Regions from separate parts of the Mesorhizobium sp. WSM4849 genome, predicted to be linked through region 2. Evidence: predicted binding sites of a transcription regulator. Region 2 holds the regulator's gene; the other holds the start of a gene.
The links. The regulator PhoB, encoded in region 2, activates phosphate uptake and scavenging genes when phosphate is short. The targets are predictions, from matches to a motif close to TGTCATNNANCTGTCAT.

Region 1: AC0L3L_RS22165 (PhoX family protein) is a predicted target of PhoB. The motif match lies at 7,194-7,210, and genes of this name have one in related genera.

What each region holds. Positions count from the first base shown of each region.
Region 1 covers NZ_JBVVPW010000020.1:27,957-43,117, reverse strand. Annotated here, with positions in the region: gene AC0L3L_RS22200 (cytochrome d ubiquinol oxidase subunit II) at 1-399, opposite strand, end outside; gene AC0L3L_RS22195 (cytochrome ubiquinol oxidase subunit I) at 411-1,769, opposite strand; gene AC0L3L_RS22190 (hypothetical protein) at 1,888-2,013, opposite strand; gene AC0L3L_RS22185 (ABC transporter ATP-binding protein) at 2,000-2,926, shown strand; gene AC0L3L_RS22180 (ABC transporter permease) at 2,923-3,684, shown strand; gene AC0L3L_RS22175 (MarR family winged helix-turn-helix transcriptional regulator) at 3,847-4,338, shown strand; gene AC0L3L_RS22170 (GNAT family N-acetyltransferase) at 4,335-5,015, shown strand; gene AC0L3L_RS22165 (PhoX family protein) at 5,106-7,124, opposite strand; gene AC0L3L_RS22160 (hypothetical protein) at 7,330-7,668, shown strand; gene AC0L3L_RS22155 (phosphatase PAP2 family protein) at 7,786-8,487, shown strand; gene AC0L3L_RS22150 (helix-turn-helix domain-containing protein) at 8,829-9,098, shown strand; gene AC0L3L_RS22145 (CHAD domain-containing protein) at 9,282-10,229, opposite strand; gene AC0L3L_RS22140 (CYTH domain-containing protein) at 10,226-10,699, opposite strand; gene AC0L3L_RS22135 (CerR family C-terminal domain-containing protein) at 10,789-11,472, shown strand; gene AC0L3L_RS22130 (HlyD family secretion protein) at 11,469-12,422, shown strand; gene AC0L3L_RS22125 (ABC transporter ATP-binding protein) at 12,419-13,339, shown strand; gene AC0L3L_RS22120 (ABC transporter permease) at 13,348-14,484, shown strand; gene AC0L3L_RS22115 (hypothetical protein) at 14,598-14,852, opposite strand; gene AC0L3L_RS22110 (NAD(P)/FAD-dependent oxidoreductase) at 14,810-15,161, opposite strand, start outside.
Region 2 covers NZ_JBVVPW010000004.1:60,027-75,187, reverse strand. Annotated here, with positions in the region: gene AC0L3L_RS05465 (ATP-binding cassette domain-containing protein) at 1-770, opposite strand, end outside; gene AC0L3L_RS05460 (sugar ABC transporter permease) at 864-2,195, opposite strand; gene xylF (D-xylose ABC transporter substrate-binding protein) at 2,338-3,378, opposite strand; gene AC0L3L_RS05450 (ROK family protein) at 3,646-4,893, shown strand; gene phoB (phosphate regulon transcriptional regulator PhoB) at 5,090-5,779, opposite strand; gene phoU (phosphate signaling complex protein PhoU) at 5,796-6,503, opposite strand; gene pstB (phosphate ABC transporter ATP-binding protein PstB) at 6,542-7,357, opposite strand; gene pstA (phosphate ABC transporter permease PstA) at 7,370-8,983, opposite strand; gene pstC (phosphate ABC transporter permease subunit PstC) at 8,976-10,364, opposite strand; gene AC0L3L_RS05420 (PstS family phosphate ABC transporter substrate-binding protein) at 10,485-11,489, opposite strand; gene AC0L3L_RS05415 (hypothetical protein) at 12,270-12,632, shown strand; gene AC0L3L_RS05410 (hypothetical protein) at 13,004-13,219, shown strand; gene AC0L3L_RS05405 (hypothetical protein) at 13,330-13,584, opposite strand; gene AC0L3L_RS05400 (hypothetical protein) at 14,095-14,979, shown strand.

The DNA of each region.
Region 1 (15,161 bases), on a different contig from region 2:
CTGCGCCAGCGAGGCGATGACCGAACCCAGGAAGAAGATGCGGTTCCAGCGATGCTTCCGGCCGGCCGGCACCTTGGCACGGAAATCGAAGGCAACGCCGCGCAGGATCAAGCCGACAAGGAGCAGGAAGACCGGGATGTAGAGCGCGGTGAGGATGGTGCCGTGCGCCAGCGGAAAGGCGACCAGCAGCAGGCCGACGGCCAGCACCAGCCAGGTCTCGTTGGCGTCCCAGAACGGGCCTATTGCCGCGATCATCGTGTCCTGCTCGGCGTCCTCGGAGGCCGCGAACAGGATGCCGATGCCGAGATCGAAGCCGTCGAGGATGACGTAGATCAGGATGGCAAGGCCCATCAGGCCGGCGAAGATGAGGGGGAGCAATGTCGGCCAGTCGAGGGTCATCACCATTCCTCCTATTTCGCCGCCGGCTGCGACAGCGGCGCGTCGAGAACGCCCGGCAGCGGCGAGGTATCGCCGTCCTTCGCCGCCTTCAGCGCCAGATAGACCAGCACGCCGAGATAGGCGGTCAGAAGCAGCGCATAGAGGATGAGATAGACCGCAAGCGACAGCGCGACCTGGCTGCCGGCGACCGGGCCGACGGCATCGACGGTCCTGAGCACGCCGGTGACCAGCCAGGGCTGGCGGCCGATCTCGGTGGTGTACCAGCCGGCCAGCGTCGCTAGCCAGCCGGACAGCGCCATCGGCACCATCACCAGCGCCAGCGGTTTCGGCAGGCTGTGGCGGCGCTTGAGGAAAAAGGCGGCCGACCAGGAGACGACGAGCATCAGGACGCCGGTGCCGACCATGATGCGGAAAGCCCAGAACACCGGGAACACCGGCGGGTGGTTGCCGGCATAGTCGTTCAGCCCCGGCACGACGCCACTGGCGCTGTGCCTGAGGATGAGGCTGGCGCCGTCGGGGATGGTGACTTCGAATTTGTTCTCCCTTGCCGCCTCGTCGGGAAGCGCGAAAAGGACCAGCGGCACATTGGGGCCGGTGTTCCAGTTGGCCTCCATGGCGGCGATCTTCTGCGGCTGATGCTCCAGCGTGTTGAGGCCATGCTGGTCGCCGGCGAAGATCTGGATGGGGATCAGGATCGCCGCGGTGAAGACACCGGTGCGCAAGGCCTTCCACATCGATTCCGAGCGGTCGCCATAGAGATAGCGCAGCGCCGACAGGCCGGCGATCAGGAACGAGACCGTCAGGCCGGAGGCAAGCAGCATGTGGACGAGCCGGTAGGGCATGGACGGGTTGAAGACGATCGCCCACCAGTCGATAGCGTGCGCTACGCCGTTGCGCATCTCGAAGCCGACCGGCGTCTGCATCCAGGAATTGAGCGCGATGATCCAGAAGGCGGACAGGGTGGTGCCGCCGGCCACCAGCACGGTTGCCAGCGTGTGGATGCGGTTGGAGACGCGGCGGAAGCCGAACAGCATGATGCCGAGGAAAGCCGCCTCGAGAAAGAAGGCGGTGAGGATCTCATATGCGAGCAGCGGGCCGGCGATGTTGCCGACGGTCTCCATGTAACCCGGCCAGTTGGTGCCGAACTGGAAGCTCATGGTGACGCCTGAAACCACGCCCATGGCAAAGGACAGCGCGAACACCTTCACCCAGGTAAAATAGGCGCGCATCCAGGCGGAATCGCCTGTGGCGTTGTAGCGAAGCTTGAAGAACAGCAGCACCCAGCCAAGCGCAATGGTGATAGCCGGAAACAGGATATGGAACGAGATGTTCGCGCCGAATTGGATGCGCGAAAGGATGAGCGGGTCCATGGTGGGCTCCGGCTGCTGCTATGTCAGGGAAGATAGGCCGGATGCGCCGACCGGTCAAAGCGGCGTGGCGTCACGCGAGGCGGAACGCCGCAGGACCGCGGCAGCGGTGGATGCGTCCTCACATGTCGATGTCCAGAACTGTCAGGAGAGCCATTGACTTCCAGCTGCGCGCACCGACATTCAGCGGACTAAAATCAACAGACCTCCTTTCAAGCAGCCGTTTTTCAGCCATGCCATCCATCATTTCCATTTCCGGGGTCACCAAGACCTACGCCACCGGTTTCAAGGCGCTGAAGGAGATCAACCTCGATATCGAGCGCGGCGAGATCTTTGCGCTGCTCGGGCCGAACGGCGCCGGCAAGACGACGCTGATCTCGATCGTCTGCGGTATCGTCAACCGCTCGTCGGGCACGGTCACCGTGGACGGCAACGACATCAGCCGGAATTATCGCACCGCGCGCAGCCTGATCGGGCTGGTGCCGCAGGAACTGACCATCGACGCGTTCGAGAGCGTATGGGCGACGGTCAACTACAGCCGCGGCCTGTTCGGCAAGCCGGCCGACCACGCCTTCGTCGAGAAGGTGCTGCGTGATCTGTCGTTGTGGGACAAGAAGGACGCCAAGGCGATCACCCTGTCCGGCGGCATGAAGCGGCGGCTGATGATCGCCAAGGCGCTGTCGCACGAACCACGGGTGCTGTTCCTCGACGAACCGACAGCCGGCGTCGACGTCGAGCTGCGCCAGGACATGTGGGCGATGGTGCGCCGGCTGCGCGAGGATGGCGTCACCATCATCCTGACGACGCACTATATCGAGGAGGCCGAGGCGATGGCCGACCGCGTCGGTGTTATCAATCGCGGCGAGATCGTGCTGGTCGAGGACAAGGCCGAACTGATGCGCACGCTCGGCCGCAAAAGGCTGTTGCTGGAATTGCGCAGTCCGCTTGTCACCATACCCGAGACGTTTTCGCGCTATGCGCTGGAGCTTTCGCCGGACGGCAATCAACTGACTTACACCTATGACAACCAGAGCGAACGGCCAGGCGTCGCCTCGCTGCTGCGCGACCTTGAGACGGCCGGCATCCAGTTCCGCGATATCGACACGCAAAACAGCTCGCTCGAGGAGATCTTCGTTAATCTGGTGAGGAGGGACGCATGAACCTGCGAGCCGTCTGGGCGATCTACAAGATGGAAATGGCGCGCGCCTTTCGGACCGTGCTGCAGAGCATTGTTTCGCCGGTCATCTCGACATCGCTCTATTTCGTCGTCTTCGGCTCGGCCATCGGCTCGCGCATCACCGAGATCGACGGCATCAGCTACGGCGCCTTCATCGTGCCGGGGCTGATCATGCTGTCGCTGCTGACGCAGTCGATCTCCAACGCCTCTTTCGCCATCTATTTCCCGAAATTTGTCGGCTCGATCTACGAATTGCTGTCGGCGCCGGTGTCCTATCTGGAGATCATCATTGCCTATGTCGGGGGTGCGGCGACCAAGTCGATCATACTCGGCCTGATCATACTGGCGACCGCAGCGCTGTTCGTGCCGTTGACCATCGAGCATCCGTTCTGGATGCTTGCCTTCCTGGTGCTGACGGCGGTGACCTTCAGCCTGTTCGGTTTCATCATCGGCATCTGGGCGAGAAGCTTCGAGCAGCTGCAGCTGGTGCCGCTGCTGATCATCACGCCGCTGACCTTCCTTGGCGGCAGCTTCTATTCGATCGACATGCTGCCCGGCGTCTGGCGCTCGGTGACGCTGTTCAACCCCGTCCTCTATCTGGTCAGCGGCTTTCGCTGGAGCTTCTACGGCAAGTCCGACGTCTCGATCGGCATCAGCCTCGGCATGACCGTCGTTTTCCTGTTTATCTGCATAGCGATCGTCGCGTGGATCTTCAGGACCGGGTACCGGCTGCGGACCTGACCGAACGGCCTGCCCAGGCGACGCAGCGCCAGCATCCGAGCGATGTTCCCGACCCAAGGCGACCTAATCTGGTGACGACGCTTGAAAGCGGCCGTGCGATGGCGGCGCTTGATTTCCATATAATGTTATATATGATGTTATCAATGTGCTGGCGGGTCGATTATGGAAGACGTCATAAGGTCCCTTGGCTTCCTGTGCCTGGGCAGCAGGCTGAAGCGTATTGGCGAGCAATTGCAGGCGGATACGCAGCGCCTGCTCGACTGCCTCGATGTGCCGGTTCAGTCGAGCCAGTACCCGCTGCTGGCTGCGCTCGACAGGCTGGGCCCGCTGCCAGTCGGGGAACTGGCGAAATCCCTCGGGGTCGCGCAGCCAGGTGTAACGCGGAGCGTGTCGCTTCTGGCCGAATTGGGACTGGTCGAGGTCAGTCCATCGGATGATGACCAGCGGCGCAGGATTGTCTGCCTCACCCTGCACGGCCAGCGGCTGGTCGATGTTGCAAAGCACGACGTCTGGCCGCGCATCGAGAATGCCGTCGCGAATCTGTGCGCGGATCTTTCTGGGCCGCTTCTTGATCAGCTGGCCGCCATCGAGGACGGCCTCGCCGCGGCGCCTCTCGACCGTCGTGTAAGGAAGCCGGAAGGTGCCGCGCGATGAAATACCTGCTTGACCGTCCCGTGTGGAGCGCGCTTCGGACGCGACACCAAGCCTTCGCGCAAGGTGACGACCTCGCCATGCGGTATCGGCCCTCGATAGCTCCCTTCGCCGCCAGTGCCGCGGACGATGCGGAAAGCCTGCAGGCGCTCGGAAAACTTGTGTCCCCAGGCGAGAGTGCGATCCTGCTTCAGGTGGACGCCATTGCTCTGCCCGCGGAACTTTCGGCGACTTCGACCGCGCCCGGGGTTCAGATGATTGCCGAGCGGCCATTGCAGATGGTCTCCGACAAGCGCGTGCAACGTCTGACGCGAGACGATGCAGCTGAGATGCTCGCCTTGGCATTGGTCACCAAGCCTGGCCCATTCACGCTCGAAGCCTTGAGCCTCGGCGATTTTTGGGGTGTGAAGATCGAGGGCCGACTTGCGGCGATGGCCGGCGAACGCATGAAGCAACCCGGCTATACCGAAATTAGCGGGGTGTGCTCACATCCGGAATTTCGGGGCGGTGGCCTGGGCAAGCTGCTGTCGCTGTTCGTGGCAAACCAGATAGCGGCGCGCGGCGAAGTTCCCTATCTCCACGCCTATGCCAGCAACACCACGGCCATAGGATTATACGAGTCCATTGGCTTCAGGTTGAGAAGCATGATGAACGTGGCCGTGGTTCAGCGCGCCGAATGAGCCCATCAGGCGCATTCCCGCGCATCAGGAAAAGGAAGGATTTCGTATCGACGAAATCCTTCCTTGGCGCTGCTAGCACCTTGCGGCGATTCAGACCGCGATCTTGCCGCCGCCCTGCTTGGTGATGGCGACGACCGATGGCCGCACCGGCATGTCAGGCTTGAAGTCGGGCCAGCGGGTCGACAGGTCCTCATAGTAAGAGGGACGGCCAAAAGGCTCCCAGTCTTCGCCGCCATCGGCCGGATGCTGAACCGCGACGAAGGCGGTCTGGTCGTCGGGCGTGAATAGCGGACCGCACATTTCGGCGCCGATCGGCACGCGGAAGAACAGCTTCGAGGTCGCTCGCGCCTCGCCTTCGGTGTCGACCGCCCACAGGCCATCGGTGCGGCCGGTCGCCTTCGGGCCCTGTCCATCGGTCGAGACCCAGAGCCGGCCGGCCGAATCGATGGCGCAATTGTCCGGCATGCCGAACCAGCCATTGGCGGTGGTTGCGGTCGAGAAGGTGGCGCCGACTTCGGCCACCGAGGGATCGCCGCATTTCAGCAGCACTTCCCACTTGCCCTTGGCAGCAGTGAAATCGCCACCGTCCTCGACGATCTCGATGATGTGGCCGAAGGCGTTTTCGGCGCGCGGGTTGGCGGCATCGACCTGATCCGTCTTGCGCTTCGAATTGTTGGTCAGCATGACGTAGACTTTGCCGGTCGTCGGATTGGGCTGGATATCCTCGGGGCGATCCATCTTGGTGGCGCCGAGCAGGTCGGCGGCGCGGCGCGTCTCGATCAGCACGTCGGCCTGGCTGGCAAAGCCGTTCTCCGCCGTCAGCGGGCCCTGGCCGAAGACGATGGGCAGCCATTCGATCGACCGGTCCTCGGCGAATTTGGCGACGTAGAGCGAGCCGTCGTCGAGAAGATCCATGTTGGCGGCGCGGTCCTCGGCGTTGAACTTGCCGGCGGTGACGAATTTGTAGACATAGTCGAAGCGCTCGTCGTCGCCGAGATAAAAGACGACACGGCCATCCTTGGCGACGATTGATTCAGCGCCCTCATGCTTGAAGCGGCCCATCGCAGTGCGCTTCCTTGGCACCGACGTCGGGTCGTTGACGTCGACCTCAACGATCCAGCCGAAGCGGTTGGGCTCGTTCGGCTCCTTGCCGATGTCGAAGCGGTCATAATGCGCCGCCCATTCATAGGCGCCTTCGGGAATGCCCAAGCGCTTGTAGTTGGCGGCTTCCGCGTGACCGGCCGGCAGTTCGCCCGAGAAATAGCCGTGGATGTTTTCCTCGGCCATGACGTAGGTGCCCCAGGGCGTGACACCGCCGGCACAATTGTTGGCGGTGCCGAAGACCTTCGTGCCGGTCGGATCGGCACTGGTCTTGACGCGGTCATGTCCGGCGACCGGGCCGGACAGTGCCATCTCGGTGTTGGAGGTGATGCGGCGATTGAGCTTGCCGTCGCGCACCACCTGCCATTTGCCCGACTCCTTGCGGATCTCGACGATGGTGCCGCCGTGTGCTGCCATCTCGACATCGACCTGTTCCTTGCTCAAGGGCGCTATTTCGAGCGCTTTTTTGCCGTCCTTCTCGCCGACTTTCACGATGCCCGGGAACATCAGATGCGAATTGGTGTATTCGTGGTTGACCACCAGCAGGCCATGCTCGGCCGAGCCGTCGATCGGGATATAGCCGACATAGTCGTTGTTGTAGCCAAACTGTCTTTCCTGGGCCTGCGCCGACTGTTTTGTCGGATCGAAGTCCGGCGAATCGGCGAACAGCGGATCGCCCCAACGCAGCAGCACGTCGGCGTCGTAGCCGGCGGCGACATGATGCTTGTCGTCGACGCCGGCCTCGACCTCGTTGAAGCTGAAGGCCGAGCCGCCGGCGGCGCGGGCATCGTCGGCGAGGATCAGCGCGAGCGGGCTGACGGTGACGGCGATGGCGGTTGCCGCGAGCGATCCCTGCAGGAAACCACGGCGCGAGAAACGCGCGGCGATGATCTCGCCCATCGTCTGGTTGTCAGTGGGATTGGCTCCTGGCCCATCGTTTTCCTCAAGCAGACTGGTGCGGAAATGGGCATTTGGGGAAAGATGTCCGGTGGAGCGATGTTCAGTCATGGGGGCTTGCCTCTGGCTTCTTTGGGATGGCTGGAGCGTGTTGCTTGACTGACCGCCTATCGCCAGCAGATCACAGTTTGATGACGTTGCCGGCCAATTCCAGCCCCGATTTCATGTCCATGATCAGCTCCGCTTGACCGCGACCCGAGCTTCGGAAACAACATCTGCGGCAGGCGCGGAAGATCGCATCGAGAGGGACAAAAAAGTGAGTTTCTGGGGACTGGGGCAGCTTGGCATTTCGACGGTGATCTTCCTGCTGGCGGCGACGGCGGCCAAGCAATGGGGAATGGCGCCGAGCCTCGGCAAGATCGTTTTGACCCTGGCGCTCTATTCGGCGGGCAATCTTATCATGCTGAGGCTGATCCGTGAATTCGGCATGTCGGTGTCGTTCAGCCTGTCGGCGGTGATCCAGCTGGTATCGGTGAACGTGGTGGCACTGGTGTTCTTCGGCGAGCGCGTCGATGCCTTGCAGGCGACCGGCATCGCGCTCGCCGTCGCAGCGGTGGCGCTGATCACGCTCGGGCCCTATCTGCAAAAACTGTAACCGCGCATGACCCCGAAAATCGGAATCGATTTCGCTGGGGATCATGCGCCAGTCAAAATGCTACAGCGTACTTTGCGCGTCTAAAAGGACGCTCGGCGCTGTAGGACGATCGGGCCGATGAAGAATACCGCAAGCAAGCTGCTCAACTGGATCGAATTCCCGGTGCTGCTGGCCGGACTGGTCATCGCCGGCGGACTGTGGGGGTTCGAGGAGCTGATGGAGGTGGCGCGAGACACCACGCCGCACGCCTTCGACACGGAAATCCTGCTCGCCTTTCGTGAAGCGGGCCAGCCCGACAATCCGATCGGACCGCCATGGCTGGAAGGGGCGATGCGCGACATCACCAGCCTCGGCAGCGCCATCGTGCTCGGGCTGATCACGGCGGCGGTGATTGTCTATCTGCTGCTGATCCACAGGCCGGGACCAGCATTTCTCGTCTTCGTAGCGGTGGCGGGCGGACAGGTCCTGTCAAGCACGCTGAAACTCGGAATCGACCGGCCGCGCCCCGATCTGGTCTCGCATCTCGCCGACGTGGCGTCGCTTTCGTTTCCGAGCGGCCATGCGATGCTGTCGGCGGTGACATATTTGACGCTGGGCAGCATGGCGTCGCGCTTCCTGCCTGGGCGAACGACGAAGATTTACGTGCTGTCGCTGGCGGTGCTGACGGCACTGCTGGTCGGTATCAGCCGCGTCTATCTCGGCGTCCACTGGCCGTCCGACGTGCTGGCTGGCTGGTGCGCCGGCTTCGCCTGGGCGATGCTGTGCTGGCTGGCCGCATGGGCGTTACAGCGCTGGCGCGGGCAGACCGACGGCGCCTGAACCGGCTGGTCAGAACGACGCTGCGTCGGTCAGCGTGCGGTCAAATCAGCGTGTTGGCGAGCTCATGCCCGCAACCTGCCAGCTGGAAAACCGTCGACACTAAGAACGTCGACCACATCAAAAGCCCTGAAAACTCTCAACTGTTAATCCCTTTGAATTTCGATTGCTGAAAATTGAAGACCGCCGTGGCTATTTCCGCCAGACGACGCGAAACGCGCGAGCTCTGCAAGACCCAGGCGGTTTTGGTGTGTGCATGCGTGACATGTGCATCATGATGGTTGAACCATCATAATGATGGTATTACACATGGAAATGCAGACTCAGACGGGGGTTCTTAGCCGATGATCACTGCCGCGCAGATGCGCGCCGCAAGGGCGCTGGCCGGCATCGATCAGAAGATGCTCGCCGAGCGCGCCGGGGTTTCGCTTCCAACCATTCAGCGCATGGAAGCAAGCGACGGCGTGGTCAGGGGCGTGGTCGATACGCTGATGAAGGTCATCCAGGCTCTCGATGAGGCCGGCGTGGAACAGATCGGCGAGAACCAGGCCAGCGAGCGCGGCGGCAGGGGCGTGCGCCTCAAGCCGGTCGTGCCGCAGAAGCCGCCAGGCTGAGCCGATAAAAGTCGCGACGGCGACCGCCGACAGTCCTGCCGACGATCCCGCCGCCTCCTTGGTTTTTATGCGTGCCCCAAACCGCTGTGCGCGGGCGCAACTGAAAAAAGCCCCCCGGGAGAGGTCTAAACCTCCTCCTTATTTGTCAACGATCTCGGGACGGATACCAATGCAAGCACCGCGTCAGCCGGCGGCGCCGGGCGCGCTGGCATCTTCGCGCGGCGCAGCGGCCAGATCGTCACGCACTTTGCGCGCGAGTTTCCTTGTCGAGCGCCTGGGGCTGTCGCCGAACAGATCGGCTGCCGCGGCGAGACAGGTCTTTTTCAGGCTTTTCTCCGAGCGCTTCAACAGCTTGCTCAGAAGCCGCATTTCCTGAGGAGAGCCGAGCGGCCGGTCGTCGGCATCGAGAAGCGTACGCAGGACGAACACATCATGCAGTTCGCCCAGTCTTTCGCCGAGTTCGTCGACCGCCTTGCGCCGGGCCTTGATCGGCGTCGGCCACAGCCTTCCGAGCAGCGACAGATGCATGCCGTGGGTCTTGGCCGCCTTGCGCAGATCATGGAAATCATCGGCCTCACCGCGGGAGCCTGCCTTGTCCAGCGCCTTTCTGGCACGACGCAGAGTGATGCGGGCGCCTTCGGCAAGCACATCGGCGGCCTGTTCGGGCTGGTCGGGCAAGGCCAGCGTATCGATCCGGCTGATACCCTCCTCGCAAGCGGCAATCGCGGCAGCTATCGCTGCGCCGAGGCCGGCTCCACCATGCAATTGGTGCTGGCGTGCGACGAGCGTGTCGCGAACGGCATCGAGACCGCCGCCGGCGCTTTGCTCGGGAAAGCTTGCCGCCAGCCGATCGATGGTTTCAACCAGCGCGGTTGCCTCGCGCGGACCGGCAAGCAGGGCAGCCACCTGTCGGTAACACTGATTCTCGGTCCCGCAAAATGTTTCGTCTCCGGAACGGACCAGGCGCAGCAAGGCGCGCACGTTCTTCAGCCGCTTGCGGCATTTGTGCAGCGCCTGCTCCGGCCTGTCATGCGCCGCGTCCAGATGGACGAGCGCCTTGCCGATCTCCTCGGCGAGGATGCTCCTGACCTCGCCGGTTAACGGCAGGCGCGGATCGATGCGATAGCTCATGCGGCGATCTCCGGAACCCCCTCGATGGCGAGCGACGCGTTGTAGAACCTCTGCTCGCCGGTGACTTCGCGGCCGAGCCAATCTGGCAGCATTTCGTCCTGCACGTCCTCGGGCGTCTCAAGCTCGGCGACCACCAGACCGCTAAGCGTCCCGCCGAAGACATCGACTTCATAGAGATGGCCGCGATGCCTAACATGGTGGCGTGTCTTCTCGATGACACGTCCGATGGCGAAGGCCAGCATCTCTTCCGCCTCCGCCAGCGGGATCGGATACTCGAATTCGTCACGTTCGCGGGCCTTGCTGCCGAATTTGAGCGTCAGCTTTGCCAAGGCGCCGTCGCTGATGCGCACGCGGACCGAGCGGTCGGGTGCGGCGGCGAGATAGAACTGGCGAATGCGGATGTCCGCCTCGACCAGATCCCGCCACTGCGCGCCGGAGACCAGGAACTTGCGCTCGATTTCCTTGACCATGGCTTCGCACTAAAGCGCGTGCGGCTGGAGATGGCAAGATGGAGATAGGCGAGGTTGACTTTAATCATTCGATTGATTAAATACTTGATATGAGCAAGCCGACAAACGCCAAAATTCCGCGTCGCGAGGTATCGCCCGCCGACATGACGCGCGCAGCACTTGTCCAGGCAGCGCTGACGCTGTTCGGACGGCAGGGTTTCGACGGCACCTCGACGCGCGAGATCGCGGCTGAGGCCAAGGCCAATATCGGCTCGATCGCCTATCATTTCGGCGGCAAGGAAGGACTTCGCGCGGCAGCGGCCGACTATATCGTCGACACCATCCAGGCCATTGCCGGCCAGGCGATCGGCGATCTGCAGGCGCCAAACGACCCTGAAGCGGCGCGGGCACAACTCTTCACCGCATTGGAGCGGATGGTGGCCTTCATCGTGGCCAGGCCGGAGGCCGGTGAAATCGTGCAGTTCGTCCTGCGCGAACTTTCGCATCCTACGGCGGCACTCGACCGCATCTATGACGGCGTGTTCGAGCCGACGCATCGTAGGCTCTGCCTGATCTGGGAGCAGGCAACTGGCGAGCCGGCCGAAAGCGAGGCTACCCGACTCACCGTGTTCACGCTGATCGGCCAGGTCGTCTATTTTCGCATCGGCCGCGAAGCGGTGATGCGCCGCATGGGCTGGCGAGGGATCGGCGATGCCGAGGCCACCAAGATTGCGGCGGCGGTGACGGATAATCTTGGGGCGATATTGGCAGCCCGGAAGGATCGTAGGTCATGAGTTTCCTCTGCTCTTTGCCGCTCGCCGCCCTGCTTTTCAGTGCCTGCGCACCGGCGCCGCCGCTCGCCGTCGGCTATGTCGAAGGCGACTATGTGCTGCTCGCGCCGATCGAGGTGGCGCAGGTAGAGACGATTTCGGTAAGGCGCGGCGACAGCGTCGCGCCGGGTACGCCTGTGGTGACGCTGGAAAGCGCCGACGCAAAAATAGCCGTCGCACAGGCCGAGGCGGCTCTTGCCCAGGCCCAGGCGCAACTTGCCGACCTGCAGGTCGGCAAACGGCCGGAAGAGATTGAGGTGCTCAAGGCGCAGGTTGACATGGCCAAGGCGCAGGCCGCCGACGCCAAACGCAGATACACCCGCGCCAGTGATCTGTTCAAACGCGGCACCGGCACCCAGGCCGATTTTGACACCGCCTCGGCGACGCTGGAGACAGCCAACGCGCAGCTCGGCCAGGCGGAAGCCAATCTCGCTGTCGGCGGCCTGCCGGCACGGCCCGAGACGATCAAGGCCGCCGACAATAAGGTCAGGCAGGCGCAATCGGCGCTGGAGCAAGCGCGCTGGCGGCTGTCGAAGCGTGTGCTTGCGGCGCCGTCGCCGGGCCGTGTCAACGACGTGATCCGCAATCCGGGCGATACCGCCGGTCCGACCGCGCCTGTCATTTCGATGCTGCCGGACGGCGCCGTGAAGCTCAGCGTCTATGTTCCGGAAAACGCGTTCTCGTCGATAAAGGTCGGAACGCTGCTTAACGTCCATTGCGACGGCTGCGGGCCTGACGTGAAGGCGCGCGTCAGCTACGTGTCGCCGGACCCGGAATTCACGCCGCCGGTGATCTACTCGCTCGAGACCCGGCAGAAGCTGGTCTATCTGGTCGAGGCGCGGCCGGAGGGCGATGCCGGCGCGCTGCAACCGGGGCAGATCGTCGATGTCGATCTGGCGGATATCGGCAAATGAACGCCATCGATGTCCATGGCCTGGTCAAGCGTTTTGGTGACAAGACCGTCGTCGACCATGTGACGATGACGGTGGCCGAGGGCGAGATCGTCGGCTTCCTCGGCCCGAACGGCTCGGGCAAGACGACGACCATCCGCATCATGTGCGGCCTGCTGACGCCGGACGAGGGCGAAGGCACGGTGCTCGGCTTCGACATCCGCACCGACAGTCTGAGGATCAAGCGCGAAGTCGGCTACATGACGCAGAAATTCTCGTTCTATGAGGATCTGACCATAGCCGAGAATCTCGAATTCGTGGCGCGGCTTTATGGGTTGAAGCCGCTTAACGAGCATGTCGGCAGGACGCTGGAGGATCTTGGCCTCACCTCGCGCAAGGACCAGCTGGCCGGTACGCTGTCCGGTGGCTGGAAGCAGCGGCTGGCACTGGCCGCCTGCATCATGCATCAGCCGAAATTGCTGCTGCTCGACGAGCCGACGGCGGGGGTCGATCCGAAAGCCAGGCGTGAATTCTGGGACGAGATCCATCGCCTGGCCAGCGGCGGGCTGACCGTGCTGGTCTCCACCCACTACATGGACGAGGCCGAGCGCTGCCACCGCATCGGCTACATCTCGTACGGCAAGATGCTGGCCACCGGCACGGTCGACGAGGTGGTCAGGAATGCCGGGCTGACGACCTTTGTGGTGCAAGGCCCGCAGCTTGACCAGGTTGCTGCCGCACTCAGCGGCCGCCCCGGCGTCGACCAGGTGGCGCCGTTCGGCGCGACGCTGCATGTCGTCGGCTCCGACAAGAAAGCGCTTCAGGCAGCACTCGCCGACGTCGAGAAGGAGCACAGGGGCGTGACGGTGACGCCGGGCGAGACCAGCCTGGAGGATGTGTTCATCCAGTTCATGTCCGGTTCGAAGGACAATATGGGATGAGAAACCGGATAGACAGCGTCTTTTCCTTCGCTAGGCTCGGCGCGCTGCTGATCAAGGAGTTCATCCAGATGCGGCGCGACCGCATCACCTTCGCCATGATGCTGGGCGTGCCGCTGATGCAGCTGGTGCTGTTCGGCTATGCCATCAACAACGATCCGAAGAGCCTGCCGGCAGCCCTGGTGGCGATGAGCAGCGATCCTTACACGCGGGCCATGGTTTCGGCGCTGCAAACCACCGGCTATTACAGGTTCGACCGTGTCGTGCAAAGTGCCGCCGAGGCGGAATTCCTGATGGCGCGCGGCGATGTCGCCTTCGTTGTCACCATCCCCGCGGATTTTGCCCGGCGGGTCGAGCGCGGCGACCAGCCCCAGATCCTGATCGAGGCTGACGCGACAGACCCAGCCGTCGCCAGCGGCGCCATCTCGACGCTCGGCACTGTCGCCAACCAGGCGCTGCTCCGGGCACGCGGCATGCAGGAGACGGCCGCCGAAGCTGCCCGGGGCCAGCTCGAAGTGGTGGTGCACCGGCGCTACAATCCGGAAGGCATCTCGCAATACAACATCGTGCCCGGCCTGCTCGGCGTCATCCTGCAGATGACGATGGTAATGATGACCTCGATCGCGCTAACGCGCGAGACCGAGCGCGGCACGATGGAAAACCTTCTGGCGATGCCGTCCAGTCCACTCGAGATCATGCTGGGCAAGGTGCTGCCCTATCTGGTGGTCGGCGCGGTACAAGTGGTGGTGGTGCTCGCGGCGGCGAAACTGCTGTTTGCCATTCCGTTCACCGGGTCGATGCCGCTGCTGCTGACGGCGGTCCTGATCTTCGTGCTGGCGCTGGTGCTGCTCGGCTATACCATTTCGACGATGGCGCGCACGCAGATGCAGGCGCTGCAGCTCACCTTCTTCTTCTTCCTGCCGTCGATCATGCTGTCCGGTTTCATGTTCCCCTATCGCGGCATGCCAGGCTGGGCCCAGACTTTCGGCGAAATCCTGCCGTTGACGCATTTCCTGCGCATCATCCGCGCGGTGATGCTGAAGGGTGCCGAACTGCCGGCGGTCGCGACGGAAATCGGCTGGCTCGTCATGTTCGTAGCGCTGTTTGCCGGCGTCGCACTGGTGCGGTTCCGCCGAACGCTGGACTAGGATCAAAACTCAGTCAGGCCGGCTGCCGTCAATAGCCGACGCGTGGGACCATGCCGTTTGAAGTGGTCGGCGGAGCCGAGCACGCAACATGAGCGGACGTTGCCGGCCCCTGTCTAGCTTCGGCTGCGGTGGGCCTTTCCTTCATTCGCCAGATACTGGTGAACGAACGCGATCGCCATGCTGCCCTCTCCGACCGCTGACGCAACCCGCTTGACAGGACTCAAGCGTACGTCGCCGCAGGCAAAGACGCCGGGCGCACTGGTTTCGAGCAGATAGGGGTCGCGGTCGTGCGACCAGCCGCCGGCCTTCTTCACATCGTCCCCGGTCAGCACGTATCCGCGGGCATCGCGCACGACGTCGGCCGGCAACCACTCGGTCTCTGCGTTGCGCCAATGAAAACGAAGAGCCCGCCGCAATCGTGCCGGCTCACCTCATTGCCGGCCTTGTCGAGAGTGTCGATCGCCGTCAGGTGAGTCTCGCCGTGCACAGCCTGGACTTCGGACCGAAGCTGGACTTTTACGTTCGATTTCGCCCTGAGCTGCTCGATAAGGTAGTGAGACATGCTGTCTGCAAGCGCCGGGCCGCGCACGAGCAGTGTCACGCTGCGCGCATGGCCCGAAAAATGCAGCGCTGCCTGGCCGGCCGAGTTGCCGGCGCCGATCAGGAAGACGTCCAGT
Region 2 (15,161 bases):
GGGCCCGGAATGGCACCGGGCGGGCACTTGCCCAAAATGATCATGCCGAGCACCTCGTCCTGGGTCACGTCGCTGGTGCGCGCCGTGCCGACGACCCGACCATTCTTCATCACGCAGACGCGGTCGGCAAGCTCGAACACATCGTGGATGTCGTGGCTGATCAGGAAGATGCCGATGCCGTCGGCCTTGAGCTGCATGACCAGTTCGCCGACCTGTGCCGTTTCCTGCGGCCCCAGTGCCGCCGTCGGCTCATCCATGATCAGGATGCGGGCGTTGAACAGGATGGCGCGCGCGATTGCCACCGACTGCCGCTGGCCGCCCGAAAGCTTGACCACCGGCTCCTTGAAGCGCTGGAAACGGGGATTGAGCCTGCCCATCACCTTGCGCGCCTCGGCCTCCATGGCGCCGTCGTCCAGCGTGCCCCAGCCGGTCATCAGCTCGCGTCCGAGGAAGAGATTGGCGGCGGCGTCGACATTGTCGGCGAGCGCCAGCGTCTGGTAGATCGTCTCGATGCCGTATTTCTTGGCGTCGCGCGGATTGGCGATCGAAGCCTCTTCGCCATTGACGAAGATCTGGCCCGAATCGCGCTTGTAGGCGCCGGACAGGATCTTGATCAGCGTCGACTTGCCGGCGCCGTTGTGGCCAAGCAGTGCCACGACCTCGCCCGGGAAAAGGTCGATCGACGCATCGTCGACAGCACGGATGCCGCCAAAGGCAATCGAAATGTTGCGCATATCGATCAGTGGCGTGGGCGCAGTTGTGTCAGCCATGATCGTTCCTCCCTATGGTTTTTGCTTGAGCACGGTCTTGTCGAAACCGGCGTCCAATTTTCGCTGACGCGGCGCTTCGGCTCGGGATCATGCTCAGACCCGCTTGCGGTAGACGGTGTCGAGCCAAACGGCGACGACCAGGACGGCGCCGACGACGACGCTCTGAAGCGGTGAATCGATGCCGAGCAACACCATGCCGGACTGCAGCGACTGCATCAGAAGTGCGCCCAGCATCGCGCCGAGCACCGTGCCGGAGCCGCCGGCCAGCGACGTACCGCCAATGACCGCAGCCGCGATGACCAAGAGCTCGTCCAGCGTACCCAGCGCATTGGTCGAGGCATTGAGGCGGGCCGACGCAATCGCCGCGCTGATCGCGGCCAGCACGCCCATGATCATGAACACCTTCATGGTCACCCAGCGCGTGTTGATGCCGGCGAGTTCGGCCGCTTCCGGATTGCCGCCAATGGCGAAGACATAGCGGCCGAAACGGGTGCGCCTGGTGATGAAGGTCATGACGATGCCGACTGCGACCGCGATCAGCACCGGTATGGCGATGCCATGGGCGATGAACAGGCCGCCTTCGGGAACAGTGATGCCGGTCCGCTGAGCGTACTGGCGAACGATGCCGATCGGCCAGGGGTAGGAATTGGCGATCCAGACGGCGCCAAGGATGGCGGCGCAGGCGACAACACCAAGCAAGCTCTCCGCCCAGACCGGGCGCAGCGGGAATTTGAACCGCTTGCGCTGTGACCGGCCGTTGAGCAGCATCAAGGCGACGGCCACACAGGCGAGAATGCCGACGATCCAGCTTGCGGTTGCCCCGATCGAGCCACGCGGCCCGCCACCCATGAGCTGGAATGTGGCGTCGAGCGGCGCGACGGTGCGCCCGCTCGTCATCAGCCACGCCATGCCGCGCCAGATCAGCAGGCCGCCCAGCGTCACGATGAAGGCCGGAACCTCGAGATAGGCGATGATGAAGCCCTGGAGCGCGCCGATCATGAGGCCGAGCGCTACGCCGGCAGCCAGTGCGATGATCCATATCCAGGGATTTCCAAGCTGGAAGCCCATGACCCGGATGAGGAATTCGGCCTGCGCGACGCCCATCACCATGCCGATCACACCTTCGACGGAGCCGACCGAAAGATCGATGTTGCGCATCACGATGACCAGCACCATGCCGGTCGCCATGATCGCGACCGAGGAGGTCTGCACCGACAGGTTCCAGAGATTGCGCGGCGTAAGGAAGAGCCCGCCCGACAGGATGTGGATTCCAACCCAGATGACCAGCAGCGCGCCGACCATGCCGAGCATGCGTATGTCGAGCTCGGTTGCCTTGAGGAAGCGGCCGACGGGGCTGAGCTCGGATTCACGCGCCCGATCGGCAGCTGTATCGGCGGCCGGCGTGTTGGAAGTCGCGTCGGTCATGATGTCCTCCCACCGGGTTGCCGTCTGCCGCGGATGCCGGAAGCAGCTTGGAAGTTAGCCGCGAGAAGCGGAAAAACAATTCTTTCTGAAAAAACGCCGCGGCGTGAAGCCGCGGCGTTTCAGGCTTCTTGCGAAGGCCGGATCAGTTGCAGACCGGGACAGTGCCCGCTGCCACGCCGGCGCAGACCTCTTCCTTCTTGATCCAGCCCGCGTCGATGACGACGTTGAGATTGTCCTTGGTGATGGCAATCGGCGTCAGGAACAGCGACTTGACGACATTGCCGCCCGGCGTGGTGAAGTCCTTGACGTCCGCAATGTCTGTCATCTGCTTGCCGTCGGCCAGCTGCGAGGCGATCTCGGCAGCGTTCTTGCCGAGCTCGCGCGCGTCTTTCCACACCGATACGGTCTGCGTGCCGAGCGCGATACGGTTCAGCGCGGCATAGTCGCCGTCCTGGCCCGACACCGGCACGGATCCGGCCAAGCCTTGCGCCGTCAGCGCCGCGACGACGCCACCGGCGGTGCCGTCATTGGCAGCAACCACGGCATCGACCTTGTTGTCGTTGGCGGTCAGGAACTGTTCCATGTTCTTCTGAGCGTTGGCGGGAAGCCAGCCGTCCGTATAGGCCTCGCCGACATTCTTGATCTTGCCGCTGTCGATCGCGTCCTTGAGCACTTCCATGGAGCCGGCGAACAGAAAATCGGCATTCGGATCGGCGCCCGAGCCCTTGATGAAGACGTAATTGCCTTCCGGCGCCACCTTGAACACTTCGCGGGCCTGCATGCGGCCGACTTCCTGGTTGTCGAAGGTCAGATAGAACACGTCCTTGTTCTCGATCAGCCGGTCATAGCCGACGACCGGAATGCCTTCGTCCAGCGCCTTCTGCACCGCCGGCCCGATGGCCGAGGCATCCTGCGCAAGGATGATCAGCGCGTTGGCACCCTGCGAGATCAGGCTCTCGACGTCGGTCAGCTGCTTGCCGGGATTGGACTGTGCATCGGCGGAAATATACTTGTCGCCGGCGGCCTCAATCGCCGACTTCATGGCGGCTTCGTCGGTCTTCCAGCGCTCTTCCTGGAAGTTCGACCACGAAACGCCAATGACCTTGTCCTTGGCCTGTGCGACCGACGCGAGCGTCAGCGACATGGCGACCCCCGCCAGCATGGCGGCTGCGAATCTCTTCATGATTTTCCTCCCTGCGCCGCGTACGGCGCGACCAACTGGCCCGAAGGCCGGCACAAAGGCCCCTATTTTTTCGAGGCTCGAAAAAATACTGGTCCAACCGCGAAGCGCTGTCAACATCAATTCCGATGGATTTTGATGTCCCTGCCGACTTATTTCGAGCCTCGGAATAAATAATGACAGGGTCCGCTGCTTCTGCCACTATTTGTCGGACATTACCGACGGCCTCCGATTCATGAGCGGCCGCGGCAATAGGGAGGAAGCAAAAGAATGTCGGTTGGAATCCGTCATGACGATTTGCGCCGGCGTAACCGGGCGATGGTGATTTCTGCGGTACGCCGGGCCGGCCAGCCGTCGCGGACCGAGATCGCCGCAACCACCGGCCTCAGCCATTCGACCATATCGGCGATCTCTTCCGACCTGATCCAGGAAGGCATCCTGACCGAGAGCAAGGCGAGCGAGACCGTTTCGATGAAACGCGGCCGACCGCAGGTCGGCCTCAGCCTCAATCCGGAAGCCGCTGCGGTATTGGCGGTCGTGTTGTCGCTGAATTTCCTGTCGGTCGCTGTCATCGATTATGCCGGACAGGTCGTCGCCGAGGAACAGCGCCGGCTGGACACGCTGACCATGTCGCGCGACGAGCTGATCGACGAATGTGTCGCCATCGTGCGGCGCCGGATCGAAGACCCCGACCTCGACGTCCAAAGCGTCGCCCGCATCGCGCTGGCGATCCAGGGCATCACCGATTCGCATGCGCGCGCCATGTTGTGGTCGCCGATCACGCCGCAGACGAACATCGCCTTCGCCGACATTCTGGAACGCGAGTTCGGCATCCCGGCCATCATGGAGAACGACTGCAACATGATGGCCGTGGCGCTGCGCTGGCGCGACCCGGATCGCTACCGCGACGATTTCATCGCCATCCTGCTCTCGCACGGCATCGGTATGGGGCTGGTGCTGAAGGGCGAACTGTTCACCGGCACCCATTCCTCGGGCGGCGAATTCGGCCACATGATTCATCGGCCGGGCGGCGCGCTTTGCCGCTGCGGGCGGCGCGGCTGCGTCGAGGCCTATGCCGGCAACTACGCCATCTGGCGCAACGCAAGGCAATTGAGCGAGAACGCAGAGCCGGTCGCCGATGTCAGCGACGCCGAGATGCAGGCACTGGCGGCCCGGGCGCGTCAGACGGACGGACCGGAGCGCGAAGCCTACCGCAAGGCCGGCGAAGCGCTCGGCTTCGGGCTTGGCAGCCTGTTCGCGCTGATCGATCCGGCGCCGGTCGCCATGGTCGGCGCCAGCGCTGCCGCCTTCGACCTGATCGAACCGGCCCTGCGCGAGGCCATCGCCCAGACCGCCGGCGGCCAGCATTCGGGTTCGATTTCCTTCGACACCGAGACGAACGAGCTGCCGCTGATCCGCGAAGGCTGCGCCTTGCGGGCGCTGAGCTTCGTCGACCAGGAGATTTTCGCGCCGGGCGCGCAAGGGAAGTCCGGCACGATCAGGAAGGACGTGGCCTGAGTCCGAAGGCAAGGAACAAAGGCGGAATGCGACTTGGGGATGTGTTGAGATTCAGGTCAGGCCGCGCCGGGCTCGAAGACGGGCGCGAGCCGACCAGACTGGGTGAGTTCCGAGAACCGGAACGGAGCGTACTTTTGGGTACGTACCGGAAGCGCAGGAAATCGCCGGTCGCAGGCCGGCATCACCTGAATATCAGCTAGTCTTCCCTGATCGCATAGCCCGCACCGCGGATGGTGCGGATGACGTCGGGCATGCGACCATTGTTGACCGCCTTGCGCAACCGGCCGACATGGACGTCCACCGTGCGCTCGTCGATGTAGATCGTCTCGCCCCAGACATTATCGAGCAACTGGCTGCGCGAGAAGACCCGACCTGGGTGCCGCATCATGAATTCGAGCAGCCGGAATTCGGTCGGCCCGAGCCGGATCTCGCTCTTCTTGCGATAGACCCTGTGCGATTCGCGATCGAGCATGATGTCGCCGACCTTCAGCACGCTGGACAGCACTTCGGGCTTGGCGCGGCGCAGCAGCGCCTTGATCCTGGCCATGAATTCCGGTGTCGAGAACGGCTTGACCAGGTAGTCGTCGGCCCCTGTCGAGAGGCCGCGCACCCGGTCGCTCTCCTCGCCGCGTGCGGTCAGCATGATGATCGGCAGCCGCTCGGTTTCGGGGCGCATCCGAAGGCGTCGGCAAAGCTCGATGCCGGAAACCGCCGGCACCATCCAGTCGAGCACCAGAAGATCGGGCACGTTTTCCTGCAGCCGGATTTCGGCCTCGTCGCCGCGCGTCACCACCTCGACCTGATAGCCTTCGGATTCCAGATTGTAGCGGAGGAGGACGCCCAGCGGCTCTTCGTCCTCCACCACCATGATGCGTGGCGCGATCATCGACCGGTCACCCCCGTCATGTCGCCGGCGCCGACATCGTCGTTTCGTCGAGCTTCGGGCGATCCGCCGGCAATTGCTGCCCGGTCACGACATAGTAGGCGTTTTCGGCGATGTTGGTGACGTGATCGCCGATACGCTCGAGATTCTTGGCGCAGAACAGAAGATGCGTGCAGGCGGTGATGTTGCGCGGATCCTCCATCATGTAGGTCAGGAGTTCGCGAAAAACCGCCGTGTATTTCACGTCGATCTTCTGGTCGTCGGCGCGCAGTTCTTTCAACGCGCCGGCATTGCGCGACACATAGTGCTCGACCACGCCGCGGAGCTGCACAAGAACGAGATCCGCCATCGCGTCGATACCGTGCGAGAGATTACGCGGCGTGGCGCTCTGCCCGACTGCGCTGACCCGCTTGGCTATGTTCTTGGCCAGGTCGCCGATGCGCTCGAGATCGCCGGCCATGCGGATTGCGCCAACCACGGCGCGCAGATCTTGCGCCATCGGCTGCCGCTTGGCGATCAGCGTGATCGCACTATCGTCGAGTTCGCGCTGCCGCGCATCCATGATGGCGTCGTCCGAGACGACGCGCTGCGCCATCGCATTGTCTGATGCAAGCAACGCGCGGATCGAGGCTGCGACCATCGCGGCGGCGAGCTCGTCCATATCGCGGATCAGCCTGTCGATGTGCTCCAGTTCCTCGTCGAAAGATGCGACGGTGTGTTCACCCATGATACTGTCCTCGTGTTCGAAATTCGCCGCCGGACCGCTCAGCCGAACCGGCCGGTGATGTAGTCCTGGGTGCGCTTGTCGTCGGGGTTGGTGAACATCTTGTCGGTCGCGCCCTCCTCGACCAGATAGCCGAGATGGAACATCGCCGTGCGTTGCGACACGCGCGCTGCCTGCTGCATCGAATGGGTGACGATGACGATCGTGTAGTTCTGGCGCAGTTCGTCAATCAGTTCCTCGACGCGGGCGGTGGCGATCGGATCGAGCGCCGAACAGGGCTCGTCCATCAGGATCACTTCCGGCGATACGGCGATGGCGCGCGCGATGCACAGGCGCTGCTGCTGTCCGCCGGAGAGACCGGTACCCGACTCGAGCAGGCGATCCTTGACCTCGTTGAACAGGCCGGCCTTCTTCAGGCTCGATTCAACGATGCCGTCCAACTCGGCCTTGCTCCTGGCCAGGCCGTGAATGCGCGGACCGTAGGCGACGTTTTCATAGATCGACTTCGGAAACGGGTTCGGCTTCTGGAATACCATGCCGACGCGGGCTCGCAGTTCGACGACATCGATCTTCGGGTCGTAGACATCTTCGCCGTCGAGCGTGATCTTGCCGCTCACCCGCGCGATATCGATGGTGTCGTTCATTCGGTTCAGGCACCGCAGGAAGGTCGACTTGCCACAGCCCGATGGGCCGATCAACGCCGTCACCTGGTTCTCGCGGACATCGATATCCACATCGAACAGAGCTCGCTTCTCGCCGTAATGAACAGAGACCTTTTCGCCCTTCATCTTGATCGAAGGGGCATTGGTTCCGCTGCTCAGTTTCTGTTCGACGCCAGCTTCCGTCATGATGTTCATATCCTCTACTCCTTACCAGCGCCGCTCGAAGCGCCTGCGCAGTATCACCGCGATGGCGTTCATGATGACCAAAAACAGCAGCAAAATCAAAATCGCCGCCGAAGTCTTCTGCTGGAATCCAGCTTCCGGGAAATCCGCCCACATGAATATCTGCACCGGCAGGATCGTCGCGGGATCGGTGAAGCCGCCGGGAATGTCGACGATGAAGGCGACCATGCCGATCATCAGCAACGGCGCGGTTTCGCCCAGCGCATGCGCCATTCCGAGGATGGTGCCGGTCATGATCCCCGGCATCGCCAGCGGCAGGACGTGATGGAATACGGTCTGGACCTTGGACGCTCCGATGCCGAGCGCCGCCTCGCGGATCGACGGCGGCACGGCGCGCAACGAAGCGCGCGAGGCGATAATGATGATCGGCAGGGTCATCAGCGCCAGCACCATGCCGCCGACCACCGGGGCTGAGCGCGGCATGCCGAAGAAATTCAGGAATACGGCAAGTCCAAGCAGGCCGAAGACGATCGAAGGCACCGCCGCCAGATTGTTGATATTCACTTCGATGATCGTCGTCAGCCGGTTCTTGGGGGCAAATTCCTCAAGATAGATCGCCGCCGAAACGCCGATGGGGAAGGCGATGGCGAGCGTAACGATCATGGTCAGGAACGATCCGACGACCGCGCCCCAGACACCGGCCAGTTCCGGCTCGCGGCTTGCGCCGGTGAAGAAGAAGATCGAGTTGAACCGGCTTTCGATCAGGCCGGCGCTCTTCAGCGTGTCGAGCCAGACGATCATCTTGTCGGAAATCTTTCGCGATTCTTCCGGCGTGTCGATGACGCGCAGGAATGCCTGGCCGCTCGCGGCGGGCGCCGTGCTGTCCAGCGCCTCGATCACCGTGCCCTTTGCGACCGCCGTCCCGTTGGCCCCAGGCGACAGCGCGGTCAGCTTGACCGTACCGCCATTGAACGCGACCAGCAGCGACGACGCACCGCTCGTCAGCGTGAGCATACCGTTTTCGCCCTCGGTCGCACCATTGCCACGCGCCAGCGTCAGCATGGCGTCGTCGCCGAAGGTCAGATCGATGTCGCCGCTGGTTTCCGAAGGGGTGACGCTTGTCGAAATCGCTTCGTCCGAACCGACGTCGGCAAGCAACCCCTTGAGATAAAGGTCGGCAAAATCGTCAAGTGGAACCGCATAGTCCACCGTTCCTCCGAGCATCGCCGGATCAGCCGCAATATCTTTGCGCAGGAAGACGCCTGTGCCGGTGGAAATCAGTCCGCGCAGCAGGCGCTTGTCCTGACGGCTCGTCACATCAGGAAATTTTGCCGTAAGCGCTTCCTGGGCGATGGCGTCGTAGTTGGCGGCGTCGAGTTTCGCCGGGTCGACCTTGGCCGCCGAAAGATCGATCGGCAGCGTCAGATAGTTCTGCCGCAGCGCCGGGATCGCCTGCGTGACGATCGTCGACAGGAGCAGCACAAGGAATAAGCCGGCCAACGCGACGGCTGCGGCGCCAAGCCATTTGAACCACGTTTCAGTGCGGTAACGACCCTTCAGCCGCGCCTTCGCGGCATCGTCGGTATGAACGCTGACCGGCCGCCGGCCGGCGCCGAATGACGCGATCGCATCAGTCATATTGCTCTCGGTATTTCTGGACGACGCGCAAAGCGACGATGTTGAGGGTAAGCGTGATGCAGAACAGCACCAGGCCGAGTGCGAAGGCTGCAAGCGTCTTGGCGCTGTCGAACTCCTGATCGCCTACAAGCAGCGTCACGATCTGCACCGTCACGGTGGTGACCGCTTCGAGCGGGTTGGCCGTGAGGTTTGCCGCCAGGCCCGCCGCCATGACCACGATCATTGTTTCACCAATTGCGCGGCTGACGGCGAGCAGCATCGCCGAAACGATGCCCGGAAGGGCAGCGGGAAGGACCACCTTGCGGATGGTTTCCGACTTGGTCGCGCCGAGGCCGGCGGAACCGTCTCGCAGGGATTGCGGAACGGCATTGATCACATCATCGGAAAGCGAGGAAACGAAGGGAATGATCATGATACCCATGACCACGCCCGCGGCGAGCGCCGATTCGGACGCGACGTTGAGGCCCAGGCTTTCGCCCATACCGCGGAAGTAGGGCGCAACTGTCAGCGCGGCGAAGAAGCCGTAAACGACGGTCGGGATACCGGCGAGGATTTCCAGTACCGGCTTTGCCACCGCGCGGACGCTTTTGGAGGCGTAATCCGAAAGGTAAATCGCAGCCATCAGCCCGATAGGTGCGGCCACCAGCATGGCGATGAAGGTGATGAGCAACGTGCCGGCAAAGAGCGGCACCATGCCAAAAATATCCTGGTTGACCGCCCCGGCTTCCGTTCCGGCGCCGGTGAAGGCGCTCTGCGGCGACCAATGCGTGCCGAACAGGAACTTATAGAACGGCACCTGTTGGAAGAACCGCAAGGATTCGAAGATAAGCGACAGGACGATGCCGATCGTCGTCAGGATCGCGACCACCGAACAGGCGATCAAGAATGCGCGAAGAACGCGCTCGACCACGTGGCGCGCCCGGTAGGCCTGTGCGATACGCGAATAGGCCCAGTAAAATCCGGACGCGGAAAGCACGAGCGCGACGGCCCAGATGATCCAGGTGCTGGTTGTATGGATCGATTTGTAGACGGCCGCGGCTGCCTCTTTCGTCGGATCGGCGAAGCCGACAAGCCCGCCAAAGGCCATCGCGCGAGCGTCGCGGATGAAAGCTTCGACCTGCGGAACGCCCATTCCCGACAACTCGGAGGAGAAGCGGTCGGCAATGATCGACGATTCAATTCCCGGCGTCACCAGCGACCACAACACGATCGTAAGCAGCGCGGGACCGGCAGCAAAAAGCGCCAGAAACATGCCATGTTGGCCAGGCAGCGAATGCAATCGCGCGACGTCGCCATTGACACTGGCAATTGCGCGTGTCCGGCCGATCCAATAGGCCGCAGCGGCCACAATTAACAGTAGAACAACGAGATAACCGACCATTCAGGACGTCCCCTCGACCGCCGGTCATTCACCGGCTCAAAGCACGGGACCTTTGGTCCCGCGCTTTGGGCTTTTAGAGCATGAGGGGTCAGAGCGGATATACGCCCGGACCCCGAAACATCAAGAGCCCATGCCCTTCAGGGCCTTGGCGTTTTCGGCCCACTTGGCGCGCTCGGCGTCCGGCAGCGGGATCAGGCCCTTGTCGGCCAGATAACCATCAGGACCCCATGCGCCGTCCGAGGTGTACTCGGCGATGAACTCCTGCATGCCGGGGATGACGCCGACATGCTCTTTCTTGGCATAGATGTAGAGCGAGCGGGAAACGCCGTAATCGCCGGATGCGATGTTCTCGAAGGTCGGCTCGACGCCGTCGACCTTGTGGCCCTGGAGCTTGTCGGCGTTCTGGTCAAGGAACGAGAAACCAAAGATGCCGAAGGCATTGGCGTTGGCTTCCAGCTTCTGGACGATCAGATTGTCGTTTTCGCCGGCCTCGACAAAAGCGCCGTCTTCGCGGATTTCGCCGCAGCCCTTTTCATTAGCCGCCTTCACTTCTTCCTGGCAGGCTGCATCCATGACGAGTTCAACGAACGCATCGCGCGTGCCAGACGTGGGCGGCGGGCCAAGCACCTCGATCTTTGTCGCGGGAAGCGACGCGTCGACATCCGACCAGTTCTTGTAGGGATTGGGGACGACCTTTCCGTCAACAGCGACGTTCTTGGCGAGCGCCTTGAAAACCTGTTCCTTGGTCAGATCAACGACAGCCCCTGCCTTCGAGTTGGCGAGTACGATGCCGTCGAAGCCGACCTTGATCTCGACCGGCGTCACGCCGTTTGCCTTGCAGGTTTCAAGTTCGCTGTCCTTGATGGCGCGCGAGGCATTGGTGAAGTCAGGGGTATTTTCGCCGACGCCCTGGCAAAACAGCTTCATGCCGCCGCCGGTGCCAGTCGATTCGACGACCGGGGTCTTGATCTTTCCGCCCTGGCCGAGCTTTTCGGCGACAGCCGTCGTGAAAGGGAACACTGTGGACGAACCGACGATTTGAATCTGGTCGCGCGCGGCGGCATAACCAGCCGACGCGGCGAGCGCAAGCGCCGCGGCCGACGCCGTAAGGAGGAATTTCTTCATGTGGCCTGCTCCTGTTCGGAAAATGGTCTCTCGGCGCCATTCCTGCGGCGCCCGCTGAGGCCAATAGCCCCCGATTATTACAGTCACATGACAGTTTGATGTCAGCCCGGTAACGCCGCATTGCCGTGTCGAAATGGAAGCGCCGCGGGTCTCGCCGGCACAGCCGTGGTTTGCCGCTGGAATCAGCAGCTTGCGCGATTTCCTGCCGGCATTTGCCCTCGACAGGCGAGACAATTGGCGCCGAAAAAGAAAATCCGGGCGGGAGCGCGTTGCATGCGGCCAAGGAGGTCATGGCCGCGCCATCGCCGAAACAGGTCCGTTGGGGTAAATCTGACCCTGCTTCTTGCCGGCGGTCGCTTGCTCCCGCCCGTAACCGGAGGGGCGGAACTCGAATGCGCTTATTGTCCCAACCGGACGCACGCTTTGGTATGGTGCGATCGCACCATAGTCTTGCTCGCAACGCGTCGCCGAATCGCGGCTGAACTCTACGGCCTGACGGGGATGCCAATCCCGCGTTGCGCTGGATTTCTCCGTCCGCGCCGAGCCAGCGCTCGACCTTTTCGAGCAAGGCCCTGGGGCTGATGGGCTTGGGCAGGCAATCGTCCATGCCCGCCTCCGGTCGCGCTAGTCTAGGGACATTGCGGCACTTTGATTTTGCCCATGATCCCCAGCGAAATCGATTCCGATTCTCCGGGTCATGCGCTAGCCTTGCCCGCGGTGTATTCCGACGGTTGTCGGCAGAGCCGAAGCCGCGTTATAAATCCCGCAAGGGTGTTGCCGATGTTGGGACGGATCCTGCCTTTTATCCTGTGCCCGATGCTGCTGTTCGGGAGCGGCTGCTCGCGCAGCTACGACGGAACCGTCGTCATTCCAAGGCCGCTCGATGTCCGGCGGTTCTGGGACAGGCCGCCGCAGCAGGCGCAAGCCGAACAGCCGCAGTTGCTGCAGACCGATGTCTTTCCTGTGGCGCCCGAAACGCCGAAAAGAGCGACGGCCCCCGGTATCAAGACTCCCGTGGCGCCGAGAAGGCACACCCGGAGGATTTCCAACGATCCGCCGATGCCGTCATCCGAGCCGACAAAACCGCTCACCTGCAGGAACGTCAGCCAACCCGGAAAACGGGTCCGCATGGTCTGCGAATAGCCGGCCGGCATTCAAACGGTGGCAGCCAAAATATCCGTCCTCAGACGTTGCTGCGCACCTGACCCAGCGGTTCGGTCAGACGCGCACGCGATCGCATAGACCGACTTGTGGGTTTCGGGCTGCCCGATCGATCCGGTGCCCCGACAATCCAGGGTTACCGGCCGCCACGTTGAAACCTTATCCCGCCTTCGCCGTTAAACAGCCATTGCAGCGCCGCGCGTCCCTTTTGCGGCGCCGCGCGTCTCTTTGGACGCAGAAAGGACGCTGTGACGTTGGTTTGGTTCATGGACCTTGCCAAACCGAAGGGCAGCGTAGCGAAGGTTGATCCCGATTTTTAGGTCACGCGCTGGATGGTCAAAAGGAGACCGCACATGTCGATTCACTTCACTGTCTCGGGCCTGACCAGAAATCTGTTTCACTCGCTGGGACTGGACCATGAGCGCGCGCCGAGACCTCTCGGTCCTGAGCAAAGTCTTTTGCTGGAATGTTATCTGGCCGGCCAGATTCCGGAATCGGCCTGGAGCGACTACGTCTTCGAGACGCCGGAATTGGCACGCCATGTCAATGCGAGACGCGCCCAACACTGACATCTCGTGAACCGGGAACCGTCCGATCGCTTGAGGTGACGCCGCCTAGCGACGCTTGGCCGAATGGCCCGCCGGGTAACGACCGGGGCTTTGCCTGGGATGACGCCCGGCTACTGTTTGGGCGAGCCGAATTGCAGGGTGAAGACGCTGCCTGCGATCCCTTGGGCGAGCGCCGGCGAAAAGCTAAGCGGCAAGCAGCGTTCCAGGGCGGCGATCGCTGCATCGACAAAGGATTGCCGCGCCTTCGCGTCGTCGGTCACATTGATGGCAGTCGGCCTGGCGGGCCGATCAGCGTGCCGTTGCGCTTGAAACCCAAACTCAATGTGACGGTTGAATTCCCGGCATTCGCCGGCGGGGTCCAGCACACGTGGATCGCAACCCCGACATCGTCCATGGTGTTCAGCGATGCGGCATTCGATTGACAGCTGGCGCCTGCCAATATCGAGCCGGCAATCACCAACAGTCCTGCCGTGCGTTTCATTGCAAGTCCTCGTCCCTCCGCCTTGCCCGCACAGCAAGGCCGGATGTTTTGAAGGCTTGACGCCAGACGACAATCGCGAATGTCAGGCCGCAGCTTCCCGGGAAACGAAACAAAAAGGCCGGCACATGGCCGACCTTTCCTTTCCACCTCGACCGCGCCAGTACATCCGTGGTCACGAATTGGAGGTGAATTGCCAATCAGTAGATAGGGATTTGGTTAACGAATCCTTAACCGACCGGATCTGCTCATCTGCGCGTCATGGCAAATCTGATCTGCGTTTTGGTGATGAGTGCGGAAAGTCCTCTTTAAATGCGGCACATATTATTAATCGTTGTACACCAATGTGTTAGCATGTGAAGCATATCCAAGTAACGATCGTGTTCTGGGGTTTATTATGGCCGTACTTGGCGCTCTCCCTCCCGGCGTTCGCTGTCGACCAATTCGCGAAGCCGATTGGGAAGGAGTAGTCGACTGCCTGTGCCGGGGCTTTCCGGAGCGTGACCGGAGTTACTGGATACAAGCGCTGACCCGATTGTCGCAGCGGCCTGCTATCGCCGAATGCCAACAATACGGCTTTGCTTTGGAGGAGACTGGTCGGATCGTCGGCGTCGTGCTGACCCTTTATACCCGCTATCGCAGGCAGGTAGGCGATGAAATCCGCTGCAACCTTTCGAGCTGGTCCGTCGACGAAGAATTCCGCCCCTATGCCATCAAGCTGATTACGACGATTCTCAAGCAAAAAGACGTGACCTACACGAACGTTTCGCCGGCGCCTGCTACATTAAAGCACAATTTGGCGCTCGGCTTTCGCCTCTTTTCCAGCGGACAATTTGCCTTCTTGCCGGCTTTTAGTTCGGTGCCGCGGTCATGTCGCGTGCTCGAAGCTCGTCCCGATCTTGCGGAAATGGCGATGCTGTCCGACAGTGAGAGATACATACTCTCGGAACACTCCGCGCTGGGCTGCCTGTCATTGATTTGCATTTGCGACGGAGCAGTGTTTCCTTTCGTATTGATGCCGCGCCGGATATTGCGCGGTCTTATCCCATCCTATCAGATTGTCTATTGCCGCTCTCTCGCAGATTTGAGCCGGTGCGCCGGTGCCATCGGACGCTTTCTCTGGCGAAGCGGCATCCTGCTTTGCGTCGTCGACGCCAAGGAACCGATTGCAGGTCTGTTCGGGTGGTACCGCCCCAACAGAGGGCTGAAGTACTTCAAGGGCCCCAGACCACCCTCGCTCGGAGATCTGACGTTCACCGAGCTCGTGATATTCGGCCCCTGAACGACAAGCGCAACATCAATCAGCCCGCGCCGATTTGCGACCGCGATGCCGAAAGCGAACCCCCGCCTCGGGCGAGGGTTCTATTTTTTGAACTACGATCTGCTACTGAACAGGGGCGGTCTGAGCTGGCGGCGGGGTTGCGGGTGCCGGCGTCATCGTGTCGGCTGGAGGTGGCGGCAATT